2 regions of the Klebsiella terrigena genome follow, and region 2 is predicted to be linked to the other one. Evidence: riboswitches for the same ligand, from Rfam matches in the RefSeq annotation. Region 2 holds a riboswitch; the other holds the start of a gene.
The links. A riboswitch is a leader RNA that binds a small molecule or an ion and turns the genes downstream of it on or off. The one in region 2 is predicted to bind thiamine pyrophosphate.

Region 1 (3,389 bases), 1.8 Mb from region 2:
AGGCCAAACCAGTTGCCGTATCCTCCGGCCAGCGTAAAGCCGGTGCCCCAGGTGGTGCCTTTAAAGTCGAGCGCAAAATCGATGTTCTGCAGCTGGCCGCTGTCGTGCAGGCGGTGGACGGAGCCGGCAATGATTCGGTCGATGCCGGTGTACTTTGATGGGTCGGCATCCACGGAGACGTTGGAAACCGACGAGCCACGGGTGTGGCCGGCAATCCCGTAGATATTTAAAAAGGGAAAGACCCACATATCGAGACGCAGATTCTCGGTCTTACTTTTCTGCCGCGTGTGGCCGGCATCAATAGCAAACATATCGCTCGGAATAAGGTGATTGCCGAGCTTGAGCCCGGAAAAGCTGATGCTGTCGACCAGGATATCCTGGCGAATATTCATGTAGCTCAGGTTGATCCCAAACGGCAGCGGGATCGCGTACCCGCGCGCCCTTGCCTCATCGCCCCAGATAGGAAAGTAGCTGTCGCCGTCGCCGGAAGCCGCGTCACCGCCGCTGGCTCCCCAGGCGCTGCCGGAGGTGAGCAGTAGCGTTATTATGGCTTTAGTCCATCTCATTTTTTTCATCTGACCTTAAAGTCCGGAACCCACATTAAAATAGACCGCCTGCTGGTGCTCGCTGAAGGCGACGTCAATGCCCGTATGTAAGCCGTACTGCCGCGCTATCAGGTAGCGAAACCCCGTCCCCCACGCGGTTTCCGTTTGTTCCCACAATCCGTGCGCTTCATCGGCGGCGCTACCGATACCGACAAACCCCTGCAGGATCCAGCGCGGCTGAAACTCCCAGGCGAGCTGAGTTTGCACCGTGCTGACATAGTCGCCCTGATAGCGATAGCTGGCGATCCCGCGTAGCGCAATATAGGGACGCGCCATCGGGGTGAGATGCCGGTCATGGTGCGTGAGGGACTGATAGTCCCCCGCAAAGGCCAGGGTTAGCGTCCGGCTCAGCGGAATAAAGTATTTACCGTTAAGTGAAAACTGGTTGTACTGATAGTCACCCCCGAGCATGGAGCGGTAAAAACGATACTCGCCCTGCAGCGATAACCCCTTCTTAGGGTAGAAAAAGTTATTGGTTGTGTCATATTCCGCCACCACGCCCAGCGCCGACGAGGTGCTCTGCTGGCCCAATACCCGCTGCCAGACCCGATTGACCAGCGGGCTGTCGGTGGAGATATCGGTTTTGGCGTAGACCTGCGACGCGCCGACGAAAACCGGGGAGTCGCCGACGCGGAACAGCAGCTTTTGCAAGCCGCCGTAGCCTTTGGTCCGCGTACTGATGCTGCGGTTTTGGCTAAATCCCACCACATCGCCGGAGTAAATATCGAGGTTAATATCGGCATAGCCGAGCATTACCAGGTAGCGAATATGGTCGTGATTCCAGCTATGACGATGGCCGCCGCCGACAAACCAGGTGCCGTTCTGCGTCCCGCCGCCGCCAAACGCCGTCATCGGCGGCGGAATGTAGTTCTCGCCTTCGCGGGTGCCTTTACCGTGCAAAAACAGGCCGAACAGGCCCCCGCCAAAGCCCACGGCAGGTTCGGTAATCACCAGCGGTACCGGCAGAAATCCGTAGGGGTTGTCCTGCAGATACTGGCTCATATCCAGCATGCTATCTTCAGGATCGAAAAATTCCCCCGCCGTGGCGGGCGCGGCAAGCGGCACGATCAGCGCCAGCAGCAGCTGGGGGGAAAACGGCTTCATGCACTCTCCAGGCGATAAGGGGTTTTAATACCCAGGTCACTGAAGAATAATGGCTTTCAGCTTATGAAAATATATAGTACGCGCCGCGGAAGTACCAATTGCCGACGGCCGATTTTTTCCTTAATTTTGGATAAAAAAGCGTGCTAAATCACACTAATTACCTATAACACTTTTCCTAATTCTGCACGCCGTTCGCTTTTTAGTCAGATCTCTAGTGACACTGTCACTTAAACCGCCCCAGCGCCCCCGAAGCAATGAGCCGCCGTCGGGATTGTAATCAAAAAGTGAATGTCGTATAACATGGCCCTACCGAGGGGTGTCCCGTGAGGGCTGAGATGGCGTAAGCCGAACCCTTTGAACCTGATCTGGGTCATGCCAGCGAAGGGACGGGTCGGCAATTTTGCCAGTTTTCCGCCATTGCCTGTTCATACTTCTGCACGCCCGGATCTCCCCTTATTCAGGAGGTCCTGTGATTCTTCCCGCATTTACCCAAGGCATCTACGGTCGTCTGCGCCAGCAGGCGGGACGCGACTGGCAGCACTACGTCGCGCATCCCTTTTTACACCAGCTGGCTGACGCCACCCTGCCCGAACCCGCATTCCGCCGCTACCTGACGCAGGACTATCTGTTTTTGATCCACTTTGCCCGCAGCTATGCCCTGCTGGTCAGCAAGCTGCGCACGCTGCCGGAGATGCGCGCCGCGGCGGCATCGATGAACGCCATCCTTAACGAGCTGCCGCTGCACGTCGGCTACTGCGCCGACTGGGGGCTGGATGAAGCCACCATGGCCGCAGAGCCGGAAGCGGCGGAGACGGTTAACTACACGCGCTACGTGCTGGATATCGGCCATTCCGGCGACGCGCTGGATCTGCTGGCCGCGCTGATGCCCTGCGTGGCCGGCTACGCGGAAATCGGGCTCGGGCTGCTGCACGGTCCGCAGACCCGCCTGGACGATAACCCCTACGCCTCGTGGATCCGTAACTACGGCGACGAAGGCTATCTCAACGGCGTCAACGCGGCGATCGCCCTGCTTGAAACCCTCTGGCAGCAGCGCGGCGGCGAGTCGAGATTCGCTGAGCTCAGCGCCATCTTCACCACCGCCACGCGGCTGGAGGCCAACTTCTGGCAGATGGGGCTGAACGCGGTAACGGAGGCGTCGGCGTGACGCCCCCGGCGATCCACGTGCGGGAACTGGGTTTGCGCTTCGGCGCGCGGGTTGTTTTTGCCGATTTGTCGTTCGATATCCCCGCCGGTCAGTGGATCTCTCTGCTGGGCGCCAGCGGTGCCGGAAAGACCAGCCTGCTGCGCATCATCGCCGGCCTTGCGGCGCCCACCTCCGGCCAGGTGTACGCCAGCGACGGGCAGCCCGTCGCGAAACGGCTGGCGTGGATGGGCCAGAAGGACCTGCTCTATCCGTGGCTGAGCGTGCGCGATAACGTCGCCCTCGGCGCGCGCCTGCGCGGGGAGCGCGTCGACCGCACGCGCGTGACAACCCTGTTGCGCCAGGTGGGGCTGGAGCAGTGCGCCGACGATCGCCCGGCGTCGCTCTCCGGCGGCATGCGTCAGCGCGCGGCGCTGGCCCGCACGCTGTATGAAGACCGCCCCGTGGTGTTAATGGATGAGCCCTTCTCCGCCCTCGACACCATCACCCGCACGCGTATTCAAACCCTGGCGGCTGAA
Region 2 (3,389 bases):
CGGCCGCTACAAGCAGGCCGCGCTAATGCCGGGAACGCGAAAGTGGACAGGTACGCACCAATACTCAGTCACACATGATATCGGCAAGTTAACGATCGGAGGTCGGCGACGTAACTCCCCACTGCATCAGCTCGCCGAGTATTTCCTGCCGTCGTCCTGCCATCAGGCGGGCTAGCCATGACGCATCCTGCGTCGCAGAAAAGTAGCGTTGGTAGAACTGTTTAGCGGTTGACCTCGTCATATTCATCTCCTCGCTTCATCGAAATCCATTATTGGCCTAATATGAGGATTAATAAATTGCTGAGTTTTCATCAGGAGTTCCCCTTTTATGTCTTCTGCCCGTCTGCAACAACAGTTCATCCGCCTGTGGCAATGCTGCGAAGGGAGGTCGCAGGAGACGACGCTCAACGAGCTGGCTGAGATGCTAAGCTGCTCGCGCCGCCATATGCGAACCCTGCTGAACATGATGGAAGAGCGCGGCTGGCTAACCTGGGAGGCGGAAGCGGGACGCGGTAAGCGCTCAAAGCTGGCTTTCCTCTACACCGGCCTGGCGCTGCAGCAGCAGCGGGCGGAAGATCTGCTGGAGCAGGATCGCATCGATCAGCTGGTGCAGCTGGTTGGCGATAAGGCCGCCGTGCGCCAGATGCTGGTCTCCCACCTCGGACGGAGCTTTCGCCAGGGGCGGCATATTCTGCGCGTGCTCTATTATCGACCGATGAAAAATCTGCTCCCCGGCAGCGCGCTGCGCCGTTCGGAAAACCATATCGCCCGGCAAATCTTTAGCGCCCTGACGCGGGTAAATGAGGAAAACGGGGAACTGGAAGCCGATATTGCCCACCACTGGCAGCAGCTATCGGCCACCCACTGGCGCTTTTTTTTGCGTCCCGGCATCCACTTTCACCACGGACGCGAGCTGGAAATGGAGGACGTGATCGCCTCTTTGCAGCGCAGCAACGCCCTGCCGCTGTACGCCCATATTGAGCGCATCGTCTCGCCGACCGCCTGGACGCTGGATATCCATCTGACGCAGCCGGATCGCTGGCTGCCGTGGCTGCTGGGCCAGGTTTCGGCGGTGATACTGCCGCGCGAATGGCAGTCGATGGAGAACTACTCCTCGATGCCGATCGGCACCGGCCCCTATGCCGTCGCGCGCAATAACCAAAACCAGCTTAAGATCCACGCCTTCGACGACTACTTCGGCTATCGGGCATTAATCGACGAGGTCAACGTCTGGGTGCTGCCGGAGATTGGCGAGGAGTCGAACGGCGGCTTAACCCTGCAGGGCACCACCCAGAGCGAGAAAGCCGTCGAAAGCCGCCTGGAAGAGGGCTGCTACTACCTGCTGTTTGATTCCCGCAGCCCGCTTGGCGCCAATGCCGCCGTCCGCCAGTGGCTGAGCTATCTGTTCCAGCCGGCGAACCTGCTCTACCACGCGGGCGAACATTACCAGGGCAACTGGTTCCCGGCCTACGGCCTGCTGCCGCGCTGGCACCACGCGCGCAGCCACGCCTGCGAGAAGCCCGCGGGCCTCGAGTCGGTGACGCTGACCTATTATCAGGACCACATTGAGCATCGCGCGATCGGCGGCATTATGGCGACGCTGTTAGCCGAGCATCAGGTCAGGCTGGAGATCCGCGAGCTGGAATACGCGGAGTGGCACCGCGGCGAGGTGGTCAGCGACATCTGGCTAAACAGCGCCAACTTTACCCTGCCGATCGACTTCTCCCTCTTCGCCTGGCTGTATGAAGTCCCGCTCATTCGCCACTGCATCCCGATTGACTGGGAGGAGGACGCCGGCCGCTGGCATGCGGGCGAGTTAAACCCTGCGACCTGGAGCCAGCAGCTGCTGGCCAACCAGACGATCGTCCCGTTGATCCACCACTGGCTGATGATCCAGGGCCAGCGCAGCATGCGCGGCGTGAGGATGAACACCCTCGGCTGGTTTGATTTTAAATCGGCGTGGTTTGCGCCGCCGGAACCCTAGCGCCTTCCCCGGCGGGCGCTTAAGCACTTTCGGTCCGCTAACAAAATCATTACACTAGTCGCCGTTCTCAACGGGGTGCTAATAAACATACGCCGCTTCATTCAGGTTGCATCGTGACAACCTGCAGGATGCAGCGTATGGGCTGAGAAAATACCCGTCGAACCTGATCCGGATAACGCCGGCGAAGGGATTTGAGGCTCACTCAAAATCCTTTGCCACCCCTTTTTTGTGAGGTGCAAAGTGTTGAAAAAATTACTCCCGCTGCTGGTGCTGGTCGCCGCTCCCGCGTTGGCTAAACCCGTTCTCACCGTCTATACCTACGACTCCTTTTCTGCGGACTGGGGCCCGGGTCCGGCCGTCAAAAAGGCCTTTGAAGCCGACTGCGGCTGCGAGCTGAAGTTCGTGGCGCTGGAAGACGGCGTTTCGCTGCTGAATCGCCTGCGCATGGAAGGCAAAAACAGCAAAGCCGATGTGGTACTCGGACTGGACAACAACCTGCTGGAAGCGGCGGCGCAAAGCAAGCTATTCGCCAAAAGCAACGTGCCGACCGACGCGCTCAGGGTACCCGGCGGCTGGAACAACGATACCTTCGTCCCCTTTGACTACGGCTATTTCGCCTTCGTCTACGATAAAAACAAGCTCAAAAATCCGCCCAAAAGCCTGAAGGAGCTGGTTGAGAGCGACCAGAAATGGCGGGTGATCTACGAAGATCCACGCACCAGCACGCCGGGCCTCGGCCTGCTGCTGTGGATGCAGAAGGTGTACGGCGATAAATCCCCGCAGGCGTGGGAGAAGCTGGCGGCAAAAACCGTCACCGTCACCAAGGGCTGGAGCGAGGCCTACGGCCTGTTCCTGAAGGGGGAAAGCGATCTGGTGCTGAGCTATACCACCTCTCCGGCCTATCACATCATCGAAGAGAAAAAAGATAACTACGCGGCGGCCGGCTTCAGCGAAGGCCACTACCTGCAGGTCGAAGTGGCGGCCCGCACCGCGGCCAGCAAGCAGCCGGAGCTGGCGGAGAAGTTCCTTAAGTTTATGGTCTCTCCGGGGTTCCAGAATGCGATTCCGGCGGGCAACTGGATGTACCCCGTCACCCAGGTGACGCTCCCTGCCGGCTTTGACACGCTGATCAAACCGCAGACCACCCTGGAGTTCACTCCGCAGCAGGTCGCTGGCGAACGGCAGAACTGGATTAACGCATGGCAACGCGCCGTCAGCCGCTAACCATCGGCTGGCTGCTGCCGGGCCTGACGGCCGCCACCGTGCTGGTCGTGGTGGCGCTGGCCGCTTTTCTGGCGCTCTGGAGCAGCGCGCCGGAGGCGGCCTGGATGGCTATCGTCGGCGATAGCTATCTCTGGCACGTCGTTCGCTTCTCCTTCTGGCAGGCGTTTCTTTCGGCGCTGCT

Region 1: it holds a riboswitch for thiamine pyrophosphate, as region 2 does, so the genes downstream of both, HCK03_RS13925 (TenA family protein) here and thiB (thiamine ABC transporter substrate binding subunit) in region 2, are expected to answer to the same signal.

Annotation. Positions count from the first base shown of each region.
Region 1 covers NZ_CP050508.1:2,948,644-2,952,032, forward strand. The annotation lists gene HCK03_RS13915 (hypothetical protein) at 1-566, opposite strand, end outside; gene HCK03_RS13920 (BamA/TamA family outer membrane protein) at 582-1,709, opposite strand; TPP riboswitch at 2,012-2,113, shown strand; gene HCK03_RS13925 (TenA family protein) at 2,179-2,874, shown strand; gene HCK03_RS13930 (ABC transporter ATP-binding protein) at 2,871-3,389, shown strand, end outside.
Region 2 covers NZ_CP050508.1:4,764,014-4,767,402, forward strand. The annotation lists gene sgrT (glucose uptake inhibitor SgrT) at 89-241, opposite strand; gene sgrR (HTH-type transcriptional regulator SgrR) at 329-1,984, shown strand; TPP riboswitch at 2,046-2,192, shown strand; gene thiB (thiamine ABC transporter substrate binding subunit) at 2,225-3,208, shown strand; gene thiP (thiamine/thiamine pyrophosphate ABC transporter permease ThiP) at 3,184-3,389, shown strand, end outside.